Regions from separate parts of the Mixta hanseatica genome, predicted to be linked through region 1. Evidence: predicted binding sites of a transcription regulator. Region 1 holds the regulator's gene; the other holds the start of a gene.
The links. Region 1 encodes ArgR, which controls arginine synthesis, uptake and breakdown. Its sites were predicted from a motif close to ANTGAATAAAAATACANT; they were not measured.
Positions count from the first base shown of each region.

Region 1 (8,431 bases):
GTTCTATTTAGTATCCTGTCTGTTCGTCTGAGGTTATAAGTGAAAGCTCTAATAAGAAAAATTGCGCGCTATGCCATTACCCTGATTCTGGTTGTTATCGCCGTGGTGGTTGTTTTCCGCGCCTGGGCTTTTTATACCGAATCGCCCTGGACTCGAGACGCTAAATTTACCGCTGACGTGGTGGCTATCGCCCCTGATGTCACCGGCCTGATTACTGACGTGCGCGTGCATGATAACCAGCTGGTGAAACAAGGCGATGTGCTGTTTACCATCGACCAGCCGCGTTTTGAGAAAGCGCTCGCAGAAGCGGAAGCGGATGTCCAGTATTACCAGGCGCTGGTTAGCGAGAAACGTCGCGAAGCGGCCCGCCGCAATCAGCTGGGCGTGATCGCCATGTCGCGTGAAGCGATCGAACAGTCTAATAACGATCTGCAAACCGCTGAACATCAGCTGGCGAAGTCGCAGGCCTCGCGCGATCTGGCGAAGCTGGATCTGGATCGTACGGTGATCCGTGCGCCGGCCAACGGCTGGGTCACTAACCTTAACGTCTTTACCGGCGAGTTTATTACGCGTGGCACCACTTCGGTGGCGTTGGTAAAACAGAACTCTTACTACGTGATGGCCTATATGGAAGAGACCAAGCTGGAAGGCGTTCGCCCCGGCTACCGTGCGGAGATCACGCCGCTGGGCAGCGATCGTGTGCTGCGCGGTACGGTTGATTCAGTGGCCGCTGGCGTGACCAACAGTAGCAGCAGCGTGGACAGCAAAGGCATGGCGACCATCGATTCCAATCTAGAGTGGGTGCGTCTGGCGCAGCGCGTGCCGGTTAAAATCCTGCTTGATCAACAGCCAGGTAACCTCTATCCGGCGGGTACCACCGCCACTATCGTGGTGACCGGTGAGAATGATCGCGAGCAGAAGCCTGAATCTCCGCTGACCCGGCTGCTGCATCGCCTGCGTGAGTTCGGTTAAGCGAGGGCGTGATGCAACTCGAACGGTTACGCTTTCCGGTTAAACTGACTTTTGCCGTCCTGACGGCGCTACTGATCGGCTTTCACTTCAATCTGGAAACGCCGCGCTGGGCGGTGATGACCGCCGGCATCGTCGCAGGCGGTACCGCCTTTGCCGCCGGGGGCGATCCTTACTCCGGCGCGCTGCGCCATCGCGGCATGCTGCGTATTATTGGCACCTTTCTGGGCTGCCTGGCGGCGCTGGTGATTATGATCGCCACCATCCGCGCACCGGTGGTGATGATGCTGCTCTGCTGTATCTGGGCGGGTTTCTGCGTCTGGGTTTCTTCATTGATGCGGGTTGAAAACTCCTATGCGCTGGGGCTGGCGGGCTATACCGCGCTGATTATCGTGGTCAGCGTTGATTTAACCGCCGGCACGCCGATGCTGGCTCCGCAGTTTGCGGTAGAACGCTGCAGCGAGATTGTGATTGGCATCATCTCGGCGATTTTGGCGGATATGGTGTTCTCGCCGCGCTCAATCAAAAAGGTAATAGATAAAGAGATCGAATCGCTGCTGCTGGATCACTATCGTCTATTGCAGCTTTGCGTGGCCCATGGCGATAAGGAAGAGGTAGATAAGGCGTGGGGCAACCTGGTGCGTCGGACCACCACCCTTAATGGTATGCGCAGCCAGTTGAATATGGAATCGTCACGCTGGCAGCGGGCAAACCGCCGTTTGAAAGGGATGCATACGCTGTCGCTGACGCTGATTACCCAGGCGGCGGAAACCTTTTTGATCCAAAATTCCCGCCCGGAATATATTCCACCGCAGTATCGGCTGCTGCTGGAAAAAGAGGTGAATAACCTTAACGACCTGCACAAGCATCTGAAAAATTTACGCCGCGTGATAAGCGCCTCGGGCAGCAAAAGCACGCCGATTACGCTGGGTAGCTGGGTTGGGGCCGCAACGCAGTATTTGATGCTGTTAAAAGGGGTGCAAACCAACAGCAGCATCAGTCAGCAGGAAGAAGGGCTGCTGAACAATGAGGTGGAAGTTGTGCGCGCGCGCTCCGCGGAGACCCATCATGCGATGATTAACGGTATCCGAACTTTCGTGGCTACCGCGCTGGGTACGCTGTTCTGGTTATACAGCGGCTGGACCTCCGGCAGCGGCTGTATGTTGATGCTGGCGGTGATTACCGCGCTGGCGATGCGGGCGCCCAACCCTCTGATGATGGCGAAAGACTTCCTTTACGGTATGACGGTGGCGGTCCCGCTGGGGGCGCTCTACTTCATGTTGATTATGCCCTCTACGCAGCAGAGTATGCTGCTGCTGTGCATCGCTATCGGCGCGCTGGCGTTTGTCGCCGGGATCTTTATTCAGCGACGGCAACTGGGCACGCTCGGGGCATTTGTCGGCACGCTGAATGTCCTGGTGTTGGATAACCCGATGTCGTTCTCGGTGGACGCATTTCTGGATAACGCGCTGGGCCAGGTGATCGGCTGTTTCGTGGCGCTGATGGTCATCCTGATTATTCGCGATAAATCGCGCGCGCGCACCGGCCGCACGCTGCTGAACCGCTTTATGTATGCGGCGGTATCGGCGCTGACCACCAACCCCGCGCGACGTAAAGAGAACCATCTGCCCGCGCTGTATCAGCAGCTGTTTTTACTGTTGAACCTGTTCCCCGGCGATATTGATAAATACCGGCTGGCGCTGACGTTGATTATTGGCCATCAGCGCCTGCGTAACGCTGAGATCCCGGTGAATGCCGATCTCTCCGCGTTTCATAAGCAGCTACGCTATACTGCTGACCGGGTGATTGCTTCACGTAGCGATGAAAAACGACGTTACTACTATCACAAGCTGCTGCGCGAGTTTGATACCTATCAGGAAAAGCTCCAGCAGTACCAGGCGCCGCTAAGCGTGACCGAGCCGGTGAAGCGTCTGGCCGATATGCTGAAAAAATATCAGAATACCCTGATCAATATTTGATCCTGCCGCCGGTGCCTTCTGGCACCGGCTTTTTGCCTGTTTTCCCTGTTTCCTGCTGCGCTGAAACCAGAGGCCTGAGCTTTGCCAACTATACTTGGCACAACAGGATGACAAAAACAGGAGCGTAAAATGTCCCATTCCCTGCAAGATCACGAATTATTCCAGACGGGCTGTCTGATTAACGGCCAGTGGCAAACCCTGAGCGAAACCTTTGACGTGCTTAATCCAGCCAGCGGAGAAGTGATTGCCCGCGTTGCTAAAGGCGGTAAGCGCGAAACCGAACAGGCTATTGCCGCAGCCGAGCGCGCATTTCCCGCCTGGCGCGCCCTGACGGCGAAGCAGCGCTCGGAAATCCTTTACCGCTGGTATCAGCTGATGATCGAAAATAAACGCTGGCTGGGGCAGTTGATGACCGCTGAACAGGGGAAACCGCTGAAAGAGGCGGAAGGCGAAGTGGAATATGCCGCCAGCTTTATTCAGTGGTTTGCCGAGCAGGCCAAGCGCGTTAATGGCGAAATCATCCCACCGGCTAAAAGCGGCGCGCGCATTCTGGCGACGCGTGGACCGATCGGCGTAGTCGCGGCGATTACCCCATGGAATTTCCCGATGGCGATGCTGACGCGCAAGCTTGGCCCGGCGCTGGCGGCCGGCTGTACCGGCATTATCAAACCGGCCAACAACACGCCGCTTTCCGCTTTTGCCCTGCTGGCGCTGGCGCAAAAGGCAGGCGTGCCCGATGGCGTATTGAATGGCGTAGCCGGCGATACGCACGCCATCAGCGACGCCATTATGGCCAGCAGCGCGGTACGCAAAATCTCTTTTACCGGCTCCACCGCCGTAGGCAAAACGCTGATGCGTAACGCCGCGGAAACGATGAAAAAAATCTCAATGGAGCTGGGCGGCAACGCGCCTTATATCGTCTTTGAGGATGCGGATATCGATGCAGCAGTGCAGGGAGCGGTCGCCAATAAATTCCGTAATGCCGGGCAGGTATGCGTTAGCGTAAATCGCTTTTTTATTCACGAAGCAGTTTACGATCGTTTCGTTAATCAGCTGGCAGAAGAAGTCAGCAAGCTGAAAGTTGGTAACGGCATGGATGAGGGCGTGGTGGTAGGGCCGTTAATCAATGCTGCAGCGGTAGATAAAGTAGAGGAGCACGTTAAAGATGCGCAGGCGAAGGGGGGACGTATTGTCACTGGCGGCGCGCGACATGCTTTGGGCGGCAATTTTTGGCAGCCAACAGTCATTGCCGATGCCAGTGAAGAGATGAAGCTATCACGGGAAGAGACCTTCGGCCCGGTCGCGGCCTGTTTTCGTTTTAGCGATGAGGATGAGGTTATCCGCCGGGCAAACGCCACGGAGTATGGCCTGGCCGCCTACTTTTATACGCAAAATTTGCAGCGGGTGTTTCGCGTCTCCTCTGCGCTGGAAAGCGGCATGATTGGTATCAACGAATGCGCAGTATCCACCGAGCTGGCACCTTTCGGCGGCGTAAAAGAGTCCGGGCTGGGACGCGAAGGCTCAGTATTAGGTATGGAAGAGTATCTGGAAGTAAAAGCCCTGCATATCGGTGGTCTGTAAGCAGATTGGGCGCTCAGGCGCCCAGTTGCGTATTAAGGAGCAGCCGCATGAAAAAAGAGATTTTCGACTTTGATGAGATTGTCGATCAGGCGCATTTTTATCGCCAGTTCAGCGAACGCTTTGCGCTTAACGATCGGTTAATTGTGGATCTGGATTCATTATGGGATGCCGTCACCCAATCGCAGCTGCCGTTACCGGTAGAAATTGAGTTCATTCATTTAGGCGCCGGCCAAAAACGCCGCTATGGCGCGTTGATTTTACTGTTTGATGAGGCGGAAGAGGAGCTGGAAGGTCAGCTGCGTTTTAATGTCCGCCAGTCGAAAAAAAGCCAATAAAAAAGGCCCCAAACAGCAGGGCCAAAGGGTTCGTCAGCAGCTGACGAGGAATTGCTTATAGAATTTTACTGGCGTTAATTTTCAGACCTTCAGGCTCGCTAATTATTTATAGATTTCAGCGGTAGCGTGGTAGTTACCGTTGGCATAAGCCTCAACAACACGGTAAGCAGACGCGCCTTCTTTATCCGCTTTCTGCGACAGATGTTGGCGAATTGCAGTTGGGCTGGCATCGATACCGCTAACGGAAATGGTGCCAATTGGCTGCAGGTTTTGGCTGGCGACGTCTTGTTGCGTGACCAGATCGGCCGCGGCTACGCCGAATGAAAGCAGTGAGGCCAGACCTAAAGCGGCAAAGGTAAATGTAGTTTTCATCTCTTACTCCTGAATATGGGTGTTATGGCAGCCTGGATGGCTTGATAGCGATTATTATTTCTGGGGCTGCCTGGGTCGTTCATCGGGTAAAGCGGTTTACAACCGGATTAGGTTCCGCTTATTTATACAGTTCAGCAGTGACGTGATAGTTATCGTTGTTACGCGCTTCGATAATGCGATACGCACTGGCGCCCTGACGTTCGGCTTTTGCCTGCAGCGCCTGATGAATATCCATCGGCGTACCTGCTACACCACTCACGCTTACCGTACCCACAGACTGCAGATTTTGCGCCTGCTCTGCGTTAATGGATTCTGCGGCAAAAGCGCCAAATGACAGGGTAGAAAGAAGCCCTACGGCTGCGATGGTAGTTTTAATGTTCATTGATCTGTTCCTCGTCTTCTGTTTTTGTCTTTATTTGCTCTGTGATCCGCATCACGAAAACAAGTATAGATCTAATCACGTATGAAATTAATATTCTGCTAATAATGTTTTGTTGTGACACTTTAGCCAATGACGGTTTTTTTATAACGTTAAGTTATAAAAGGTGCACATATTTTGCTCTATTGCCGTTATTTTTTAACCAAAACAATGATATGAGAGACTTTATCTATTTGTGCTTTGTCTGCTGGCCAAATACACCAGTGAAAACAAAAAGGCAGTGATATGCCCTGATTTATAGCCATAAAGGCAGCACGATATGCGAATGAGGTGCCTGGGCAGGCTTTCTGGCGACAGTCGCTTATTCCATTTGGCGCTGATAGTACGGTTTATTAACAGCCTGGAACGGATAACGGACAGTGAATGAATAATCAAAGCGTCGACGGAAAGTCATCATGGCAAGCTACGAGCGACCACGACAGATGACGGACGGTGGCGGCAGGTAAACAGGTACCAGCGGCGGGTTAAAATATCAGCGGCAGGTAAAGAGAGATATAAGCGTCGAGTGCGAGAGAACAGCGGGATCGCTTACCTAAGGGCCACGATCCCGCTTTACTTACAGCTCTTGCTCAAACAGATTCAGGATAGCTTCATAAAGTTGTTTTACGGTAAAGGCGCGCGCCGGGGTAATAAAAATGGTGTCGTCACCGGCAATAGTCCCAAGGATCCCTTCCGCTTTACCTAATGAGTCCAGCAGGCGCGCGATCAGCTGCGCTGCGCCAGGGCTGGTATGAATCACCACCAGCGCATCATTGTAATCAATATCCAATACCAGATTTTTAAGCGGTGAAGTGGTGGTTGGCACCCCCAGTTCGGCTGGCAGGCAATAGACCATCTCCATCTTGGCGTTACGGGTACGCACCGCACCAAACTTAGTCAGCATGCGGGAAACTTTCGACTGATTGATATTGTCGAAGCCTTCTTCCTGTAGAGCGGTCACGATCTCGCCCTGCGAGCTGAATTTTTCTTCTTTCAGCAAAGCTTTAAACGCTTTAATCAGATCTTCTTGTTTAGATGGGTTACGCATAGGCTACCGATAATATAAAAACAGTGTGAAGCCCGGCCTGCAGGCGATACATTATTATGCATTTAAATGAATGTTTATGCAAATAAGCGGCGGCGAATAATAGCTTTGCCGCGCAGTGGGCGCGCATTTTACCAGACTTTCCGCGCAGAGAAAATTTACGCTGAGCGCATAGCTATGGCAGACGAAGTGAAGGAATTGTTATAAAATTGATGTTGTTCTGCTAAGCGCGAACGGTGTAAGGTATTGCTGATTAATCAATCTGTATCCGGTTACGATCAGTGTCGGTTCTGTACGTAATGCGGTCATTTTCACCCGTTTTCGCTGGTGGTTTGTGCCTTGCTACGCAAAACGATGACAACGTCCTCGCTATTACTTCTCAGGTCCTCCAGCATTGTACCCCGCTGGATTCCGGCATTTTTCTGCTCACAATAATAAGGAGTTTAGGATGAAAGTTGCAGTTCTCGGTGCGGCTGGTGGTATCGGCCAGGCACTCGCACTTCTGCTAAAAACCCAGCTGCCTGCGGGTTCAGAACTCTCTCTGTACGATATTGCTCCCGTAACGCCCGGTGTGGCCGTTGATTTAAGCCACATTCCTACACCGGTTAAAATCAAAGGGTTCAGCGGTGAAGATGCAACGCCTGCGCTGCAGGGCGCCGATGTAGTATTGATCTCTGCCGGCGTGGCGCGTAAGCCGGGTATGGATCGCTCCGACCTGTTTAATGTTAACGCCGGCATCGTGCGCAACCTGATTGAGCAGGTGGCGAAAACCGCCCCTAAAGCGCTGATCGGCATCATTACCAACCCGGTTAACACCACTGTCGCCATTGCCGCGGAAGTGCTGAAAAAAGCCGGCGTGTACGATAAAAATCGTCTGTTCGGCGTGACGACGCTGGATATCATCCGCTCTAATACGTTTGTTGCCGAGCTGAAAGGCAAACAGCCGACCGAGCTGAACGTGCCGGTGGTGGGTGGGCATTCTGGCGTAACCATTCTGCCGTTGCTTTCTCAGGTGCCTGGCGTTTCTTTCAGCGAGCAGGAAGTGGCTGATCTGACCAAACGTATCCAGAATGCGGGTACCGAAGTGGTGGAAGCGAAGGCGGGTGGCGGATCCGCTACGCTGTCGATGGGGCAGGCAGCGGCACGCTTTGGCCTGTCGCTGGTACGCGCGCTGCAGGGTGAAAGCAACGTGGTTGAATGCGCCTATGTTGAAGGCGATGGCGAGTATGCCCGTTTCTTCTCGCAGCCGCTGCTGCTGGGTAAAGAGGGCGTTGCCGAGCGTCGTCCGATTGGCCAACTGAGCGACTTTGAACAAAAAGCGCTGGAAGGCATGCTGGATACGTTGAAGAAAGATATTCAGCTGGGCGAAGAGTTTGTTAAGTAAGATCGCGCCTGTGAAAAAGGGAGCCTGAGGCTCCCTTTTTTCTTGTCGGGCAGCGACTATTGCGCCGGATATTCCTGAATGGTGGCTTTCAGCGTCAGTTTGCGATCGTTACGAATAACCTGCACATCAATGACCGAGCCTGGGCGTATCTCCGCCACCTGATCCATGGTTTCCTGCGCAGAAACGGCGGGCTTGCCGTTTACGTTAATAATCAGATCGTTAACCTGAATACCGGCTTTGGCTGCCGGGCCTTCCGGCGCAACGTTATTCACCACGATGCCCTGGATATGATCCATTCCGGCATTCTGCCCATGCAGCGGCGGCACTTCGCGGCCGGTAATGCCGATA
Region 1 covers NZ_CP082904.1:499,958-508,388, forward strand. The annotation lists gene aaeX (p-hydroxybenzoic acid efflux pump operon protein AaeX) at 1-31, shown strand, start outside; gene aaeA (p-hydroxybenzoic acid efflux pump subunit AaeA) at 40-972, shown strand; gene aaeB (p-hydroxybenzoic acid efflux pump subunit AaeB) at 984-2,948, shown strand; gene K6958_RS02375 (NAD-dependent succinate-semialdehyde dehydrogenase) at 3,078-4,529, shown strand; gene K6958_RS02380 (barstar family protein) at 4,577-4,864, shown strand; gene yhcN (peroxide/acid stress response protein YhcN) at 4,967-5,236, opposite strand; gene yhcN (peroxide/acid stress response protein YhcN) at 5,355-5,618, opposite strand; gene argR (transcriptional regulator ArgR) at 6,232-6,702, opposite strand; gene mdh (malate dehydrogenase) at 7,148-8,083, shown strand; gene degS (outer membrane-stress sensor serine endopeptidase DegS) at 8,140-8,431, opposite strand, start outside.

Region 2 (8,431 bases), 700 kb from region 1:
ACGGATAGCCAGCCAGCCGCCGAGACCCAGAATCAGAGACTGCAGAGACATGCGCACAAAGCGGGTTACAGCGGTAACGCTGCCATTATATTCACTGGCCTGCTGCTGCAATTGGATAAACTTTTTGTGCAGCTTCCACCAGCGCTGCTGAAAATCAGGCAGCATGCCCATTGCCTCGATAGTGCTGGCATAACGTAAATTTGCCCCGGCGATATTAGCTGACTGGTGCGCGGTTTTACCCGCCTCGGCCAACGGCTTCTGCGTTATTCTCTGGTTAACGATAGCCAGTATAATTAATAGCCCCGCGCCGAAAAGCGCAAAGGCGCCGAGCCAGGGATTAAAAAGGAAGATCATTAGAATAAAAAAGGGAAACCAGGGCGCATCAATAAAAGCAAAGATAGCATTACCGGTAAAAAACTGACGTACCGTGGTGACATCATTCAGGTAATTCGCCGCGTCCTTTTTTTGGTGGCCAAGATTAGCGTAAAAAGCGGCCTGATAGACGGCGTTGCTGAGTTCGCGATCAACTTTTTTACTGATATAAATGGCAATCATACTGCGACAATATTCCAGCAGCGCAATAATGCCGAACACTCCAATAACAATAATGCTTAACATCACCAGCGTTATCTCATTACGTGATGGTAGCACGCGATCATAAACCTGTAACATATAAACAGACGGGGTTAATACCAGCAGGTTAATAATGGCGGAGAACAGCGCAATACACCATAAGGCTTTTTTATGATTTTGAAATATAAATTTGATAAATGTTGTTGCAGATATGGGCATAGAGCTTTTTCCCTAAAGCAGTAAATGCTCTGGCTAGAGTGACATTGTTTTCAAAAAGTTGGGTTGGTTATATTTAATAAATAAGGAAAATTACTACAAAATAATTTTTTCCCAATGCGAATTGTCTTTGATTACTTGATTTTAAATCTAAGTTAATTGATAAGGAGCGTCAATCATGCTTTGAATTTAAATACGCGAACTTACACTTAATTAAGGTAAACCGATTACATTGCAGAAATACCCGGGTTTTTAAGAGTTTTCTACTAAAGAAAACGCCTGGTTTTTCCTTTTCCTGCCAGGCTGATAAAAGAAGTTGTCATTTTTTCATGTCTCGCTGAAGGAAATTCAAGACGGCTAAGCCGCTTTTTGATTGACAAATAGCCAGCCGGATAGCATCTTATGGATCTATAGACGTCTAAACGTATAGATGTTTGGAGCGGTGCTCTCGCATCATCCCCTAAGCGATTGATAAGGTAAGCGGATATGAGTTTCTTTCACGCCAACCAGCGCGAAGCGCTGAACCAGAGCCTGGCAGAACTGAACGGGCGGATTAATGTGTCATTTGAGTTTTTTCCGCCGCGTACCAGTGAAATGGAAGAGACGCTGTGGAGTTCTATCGATCGGCTCAGTAGCCTGAAGCCAAAGTTCGTTTCCGTTACCTACGGCGCGAATTCAGGGGAACGCGATCGCACCCACTCTATTATTAAAGGCATTAAAGAGCGTACCGGCCTTGAGGCGGCACCGCACCTGACCTGCGTTGACGCCTCGCGTGATGAGCTGCGCGCTATCGCTAAAGATTACTGGAATAACGGCATTCGTCATATCGTTGCGCTGCGCGGCGATCTGCCGCCGGGCGGCGGTAAGCCGGAGCTGTACGCCACCGATCTGGTGGCGCTGCTGAAAGAGGTAGGCGACTTTGATATCTCCGTTGCCGCTTATCCTGAAGTCCACCCGGAAGCGAAAAGCGCGCAGGCGGATTTGATTAACCTGAAACGTAAAATTGATGCGGGTGCAAACCGTGCCATTACGCAGTTTTTCTTCGATGTGGAAAGCTATCTGCGTTTTCGCGACCGCTGCGTAGCAACCGGCATTGATGTCGAAATCGTGCCGGGGATTTTACCGGTTTCTAACTTTAAGCAGCTGCAGCGCTTTGCCGCCATGACCAACGTTCGGGTGCCGGGCTGGATGAATAGCATGTTCGCCGGGCTGGATGACGATCCGGAAACGCGCAAAATGGTCGGTGCCAACGTGGCGATGGATATGGTGAAAATTCTCAGCCGGGAAGGCGTGAAGGACTTCCACTTTTATACGCTGAACCGCGCTGAAATGAGCTACGCCATTTGCCATACGCTGGGTGTACGTCCGGCGGCGCAGCTGGTTGCCTGATTAATTACGAAACGAAAGTTTAAGAGGGCGCATCTTCAGGAGATGCGCCTTTTTTTGTCGCCGTTAACCGGTGTTACGCATACCTGCCGCCACGCCCGCAATGGTAACCATTAGCGCCTGCTCAACACAGGGATCTGGCTCTTCTCCTTTCGCTTCCTGCGCACGCGAACGGTGCAGCAGTTCCGCCTGCAACACATTAAGCGGGTCAGTATAAACATTGCGCAGGGCGATAGATTCCGCGATCCAGGGCTCATCGGCCATTAGATGGGCATCATTGGCGATGGTGAGTACCGCTTTAATATCCGCCTCCAGCCGATCGCGCAGCTGTTGGCCCAGCGGCCACAGGGAAGGATCTACCAGACGCTGATCGTAATATTCCGCCAGCCACAGGTCGGCCTTCGAGAATACCATTTCCAGCATGCCGAGACGGGTAGAGAAGAAAGGCCAGTCGTGGCACATCGCTTCCAACTGATCCTGATGCCCTTCATCCATCGCCTGCTGTAGCGCGGCGCCCGCGCCCAGCCAGGCGGGCAGCATTAATCGGTTTTGTGTCCAGGCGAAAATCCACGGAATCGCGCGCAGGGATTCCACCCCACCGGTAGGGCGACGTTTGGCGGGACGCGAGCCCAGCGGCAGTTTGCCTAATTCCAGCTCCGGCGTGGCAGATCGGAAATAGGGCACAAAATCCGGATTTTCGCGTACGTAACCGCGATAGATGGCGCAAGAGGTTTCCGAGAGCTGATTCATAATGTCGCGCCATTCGCTTTTCGGCTCCGGCGGCGGCAACAGGTTAGCTTCAAGAATGGCGCTGGTATAGAGCGACAGGCTGGCTACGGCAACTTCCGGCAGACCGTATTTAAAGCGGATCATTTCACCCTGTTCGGTTACGCGCAGGCCGCCCTTCAGGCTGCCGGGCGGCTGGGAAAGCAGTGCCGCCTGCGCCGGTGCGCCGCCGCGTCCAATGGTGCCGCCGCGGCCATGAAACAGCGTCAGGGCGATACCCGCTTTTTCGCAGGTTTTAATCAGCGCGTCCTGCGCCTGGTATTGCGCCCAGGAAGCGGCCATTACGCCAGCATCTTTAGCCGAGTCGGAATAGCCGATCATGACCATCTGCTTGCCCTGAATAAAGCCGCGGTACCAGTCGATGCTAAGCAGCTGCGACATCACATCATTGGCGTTATTCAGATCGTCCAGCGTTTCAAACAGCGGCGCTACCGGCAGCGCAAAGGGAATGCCTGCCTCTTTCAGCAGCAGATGAACCGCCAGCACGTCGGAAGGCGTTTTCGCCATAGAAATGACATAGGCGGCAATTGAACCCCGCGGCGCTTCCGCCGCTACGCGACAGGTATCCAGCACTTCGCGCGTCTCATCGCTCGGCTCCCACTGACGCGGCAGTAGCGGACGTTTTGAATTCAGTTCACGGATCAGGAACGCCTGCTTATCCGCTTCGGACCAGCTTTCGTAATCCCCCAGGCCAAGGTAACGCGTGACTTCCGCCAGCGCTTCGGTATGACGCGTGCTTTCCTGACGCAGATCGATACGTACCAGCGGGACGCCAAAGCATTTTACCCGGCGCAGCGTATCAAGCAGTTGCCCGTTGGCGATAATGCCCATGCCGCACGCCTGTAGCGATTGATAGCAGGCGTACAGCGGCTCCCACAGCTGATCGTTGGAAATCAGCAGCCCTTCGGGGCGCGGCAGGCGGTCGCCTTTCAGACGGCGTTCCAGGTAAGCCTGAGTGGTCATCAGCTGCGTACGCAGACGTTTTAAAATTTCGCGGTAGGGTTCCAGTGCCTGCGGATCGCCACACAGTTTGCGCAGTTCGTCGGTACATTCCGACATCGACAGTTCGGATATCAGCACGCCGATATCGCGCAGGAAAAGGTCGGCGGCTTTCCAGCGGCTCAGTTGCAGAACATGATGGGTGATGCTGGCGGTGACGTTGGGGTTGCCGTCGCGGTCGCCGCCCATCCATGAGGTAAACTGCACCGGCACAAAGTCCACCGGCAAGGTATAACCAAAGGTTTCTTCGACCTGTTCATTCAGCTCGCGCAGAAAATTGGGTACGCCATCCCACAGGCTGTTTTCCACCACCGCAAAGCCCCATTTAGCTTCATCGACAGGAGAAGGGCGATATTTACGGATTTCATCGGTATGCCATGCCTGCGCGACCAGCTGACGCAGGCGGCGCATAATCTGGTTGCGGTCATAGTCAGAAATATCATTATGATCGAGCTGTTTTAAACAGGTATTTACCTCAACCAGCTTATGAATCAGGGTACGGCGTGTAATTTCGGTAGGATGGGCGGTGAGGACCAATTCCAGCGAAAGCGATTCAATCGCTTCACGGATATCCGTCTCGTTCAGGTCAGGCTGCTGCTTCAGACGCTCGAACGCTTTTTTCATCAGTTCCGGATGGTTAGCGCCTTCATCATTCGGTGAAATGGTCTGGTATTGTTCAGCCACGTTGGTCAGGTTGAGGAACTGGCTGAAAGCGCGTGCTACCGGTAATAACTCGTCATTGGAGAGATTCTGTAAAGTGGTTAACAGCTCCTGACGATGAGTGTCATTTCCCGCGCGGGATGACTTGGAGAGTTTGCGGATGGTTTCCACCCGATCAAGGATGTTTTCTCCCAGCGCATCCTTAATCGTATCCCCGAGCAGTTTGCCGAGCATACTGACATTACTTCGCATTGCGGAATATTGTTCGTTCATATGACCCCTGACACCCTTCTTGTCTTTTAATTTTTACCCTTGCGGGCATAACGCCGCCTTTTATCTAGCCATGTAACTGACCATTCGTCAATTGCGTAAAACGTGCCGCATCATGCGGGTAACTGCCGGTAATTTAAGAAATTTCATAAGGGCGGAGTGGGATAAGTTATTCTTATCGGCAAAGTTGAAATTTTGCAGGAGCAATTTACCGTTTTAGCAGTGAATTGCCCCAAATGATGCCAATCAGTGACAAAAATGGTTAACCATCTGTCCAATCAACTCACGCGTCGGCTTAATAAATGCCATATCAATAAATTCGTCTGGCTGATGCGCCTGATTAATGGAGCCCGGCCCTAATACCAGCGTGGGACACAGCTGCTGAATAAAGGGCGCTTCGGTGCAATAATTCACCACTTCCGTTGGCGTACCCAGCAGCTTTTCTACCACCTGAACCAGCTGATGCTCACGCGGGCATTCGTAGCCTGGAATGGGAGGATGGAGTTCGGCCACCGTCAAACGGCCCGGCCAGCGTACGCTAACCGGCGCCAGCGCCTCATTCAGCAGTTCGTCCAGATCGCTCAGCGTCAGGCCCGGCAGCGGACGAATATCCATATGCAACTCACAGCAGGCGCAAATGCGGTTCGCCGCATCGCCGCCGTGGATATGACCGAAATTCATTGTGGGATAAGGAATAGCAAAGCCGTCATGGTGATAACGCTCTTTTAGCGTATTACGCAACTGCATCAGATGACCGATAGCTTCATGCATCAGTTCGATAGCATTGACGCCGCGCGCCGGATCGCTGGAGTGGCCCGATTGTCCCTCTACGCGAATCGCGTTAGAGAGATGACCCTTATGCGCCCGCACCGGCTTCAGCGATGTCGGTTCGCCAATAATTGCGCAGTCCGGACGCAGCCTGGTGGATTCCGCAAAGTATTTGGCGCCCGCCATCGTGGTTTCTTCATCCGCCGTAGCGAGAATATAGAGCGGTTTTTTGAAGGCGCTGATATCGACATCCCGCAGCGCATCAAGAATAAAGGCGAAAAACCCTTTCATATCTGCGGTGCCGAGGCCGTACAGCTTGTTGTCATGCTCGGCGAGGGTAAAAGGATCGCGTGTCCAGCGCCCATCATCAAAGGGAACCGTATCGGTATGTCCCGCCAGTAACAGGCCGCCTGCGCCTGCGCCGCTTTTAGCCAGCATATTGAATTTATGCCGCGTTCCCGGTACCGGCTGCACTTCCACACTGAACCCTAAATCACGGAACCAGCCGGCCAGCAGAGTGATTAAACTTTCATTGCTCTGATCGAGCGCGCTATCGGTGGCGCTGATGGATGGCGTGGCTATTAGCTGGCGGTAAAGTTCGATAAAAGGCGGTAATTTTGTCTTCACTGTTGACGGTCCTTGAGTTAGGATGTATCAATATTCATGCATTAATAGTGAATAAAAATACAATAACGTGCGCGGGATGGGAAACGAATTTACCCGCTGACTGACGTTAAACTTTATGGGCGCGCGGCGACACGGCTGCACACCGGATCTGAATGACTGTAAAAGGTATACAGCCTGATGTTGAATACGCTGATTGTAGGTGCCAGTGGTTATGCTGGCGTTGAGCTGGCGACCTTCCTGAATCGTCATCCGCATATGAACATAACCGCTTTAGCGGTTTCAGCGCAAAGTCCGGATGCCGGAAAACGTCTTTCCGATTTGCATCCGCAGCTAAAAGGGATTCTGGATCTGCCGCTGGAACCGCTGAGCGATGTCTCCCTCTGGGCCGACAAGGTGGATGTGGTTTTCCTCGCCACCGCCCATGAAGTTAGCCACGATCTCGCCCCACAGTTTCTGGCGGCGGGCTGCGTCGTCTTCGATCTCTCCGGCGCATTCCGCGTTAACGATGCGGATTTTTATACGCGCTACTACGGTTTTACTCATCAGCATAGCGCGTGGCTGGAAAAAGCGGTTTATGGCCTGGCGGAATGGCAGCACGATGCGGTGAAAGAGGCGCAGTTGATAGCGGTGCCTGGCTGTTATCCAACCGCCGCGCAGCTGGCGCTAAAGCCGTTAATCGAGGCGGGATTGTTGAATGATGCGCAGTGGCCAGTGATTAACGCCACCAGCGGCGTGAGCGGCGCCGGACGCAAAGCCAGCCTGAATAACAGCTTCTGTGAAGTCAGCCTGCAGCCTTACGGCATTTTCAATCATCGTCATCATCCTGAAATCGTTGCACACCTTGGCGTGCCGGTTATTTTTACGCCGCATTTGGGCAATTTCCCGCGCGGTATTCTGGCCACGATTACCTGTCGCCTGCAGCCGGGCGTTAGCCGCGACGATGTCGCCGAAGCGTTCCACAACGCCTATCAGGATAAACCACTGGTACGCATCTATGAGCAGGGCGTACCGGCGCTGAAATCGGTGGTTGGCCTGCCGTTCTGCGATATCGGCTTCGCCGTGCAGGACGAGCATCTGATCGTGGTGGCGGCGGAAGATAATCTGTTGAAGGGCGCGGCCTCGCAGGCGGTGCAGTGCCTTAATATTCGTTTTGGTTTCCCGGAAACCCAGTCACTTATTTAAGCGGATACTTACTATGACCACTCCATTAATTATCAAACTGGGCGGCGTGCTGCTGGATAGCGAAGAAGCGCTGACGCGTCTGTTTACAGCACTGGTGACGTACCGGGAAGCGCATCAGCGTCCTCTGCTGATCGTTCACGGCGGCGGCTGTCTGGTTGACGAACTAATGAAAAAGCTGGCGCTGCCGGTACAAAAGAAAAACGGCCTGCGCGTGACGCCCGCCGATCAGATCGACATCATCACCGGCGCGCTGGCGGGCACGGCGAACAAAACCCTGCTTGCCTGGGCAAAGAAACATCATATTCAGGCGGTTGGCCTTTGCCTGGGCGACGGCGGCATGGCGAACGTTGCTCAGTTTGATGAAGAGCTGGGCCATGTCGGCAATGCACTGCCTGGTTCGCCGGCGCTGCTGAATACGCTGCTGCAGGCGGGCTATATGCCGGTTATCAGCTCTATCGGCATTACCGAAGCGGGCCAGCTAATGAACGTTAACGCCGATCAGGCGGCCACGGCGCTGGCGGCGACGCTGGGCGCAGACCTGGTTTTACTCTCTGACGTTAGCGGCATTCTTGATGGCAAAGGCCAGCGGATTGCTGAAATGACGACGGCGAAAGCGGAGCAGCTGATCGCGCAGGGCATTATTACCGACGGCATGATTGTTAAAGTCCATGCAGCTCTTGATGCGGCGCGTACGCTGGGCCGTCCGGTCGATATCGCCAGCTGGCGTCATGCAGAGCAACTGCCCTCACTGTTTAACGGCGTGTCTATTGGCACCCGGATCTACGCATAAAGCATAAACATTCAAGGATTAAGACATGCAAAATCAAGGCATCAAGAAAATCGTTCTGGCTTACTCGGGTGGTCTGGATACGTCCGCCATTATTCCGTGGCTGAAAGAGAACTACGGCTGTGAAGTGGTCGCTTTTGTGGCGGATATTGGCCAGGACCGCGAAGATTTAGTCGG
Region 2 covers NZ_CP082904.1:4,099,715-4,108,145, reverse strand. The annotation lists gene K6958_RS19460 (type I secretion system permease/ATPase) at 1-792, opposite strand, end outside; gene metF (methylenetetrahydrofolate reductase) at 1,276-2,178, shown strand; gene ppc (phosphoenolpyruvate carboxylase) at 2,242-4,893, opposite strand; gene argE (acetylornithine deacetylase) at 5,137-6,285, opposite strand; gene argC (N-acetyl-gamma-glutamyl-phosphate reductase) at 6,463-7,467, shown strand; gene argB (acetylglutamate kinase) at 7,481-8,257, shown strand; gene K6958_RS19430 (argininosuccinate synthase) at 8,283-8,431, shown strand, end outside.
Region 2: a site for ArgR is predicted at 6,332-6,349, ahead of argC (N-acetyl-gamma-glutamyl-phosphate reductase). Genes of this name have one in related genera too.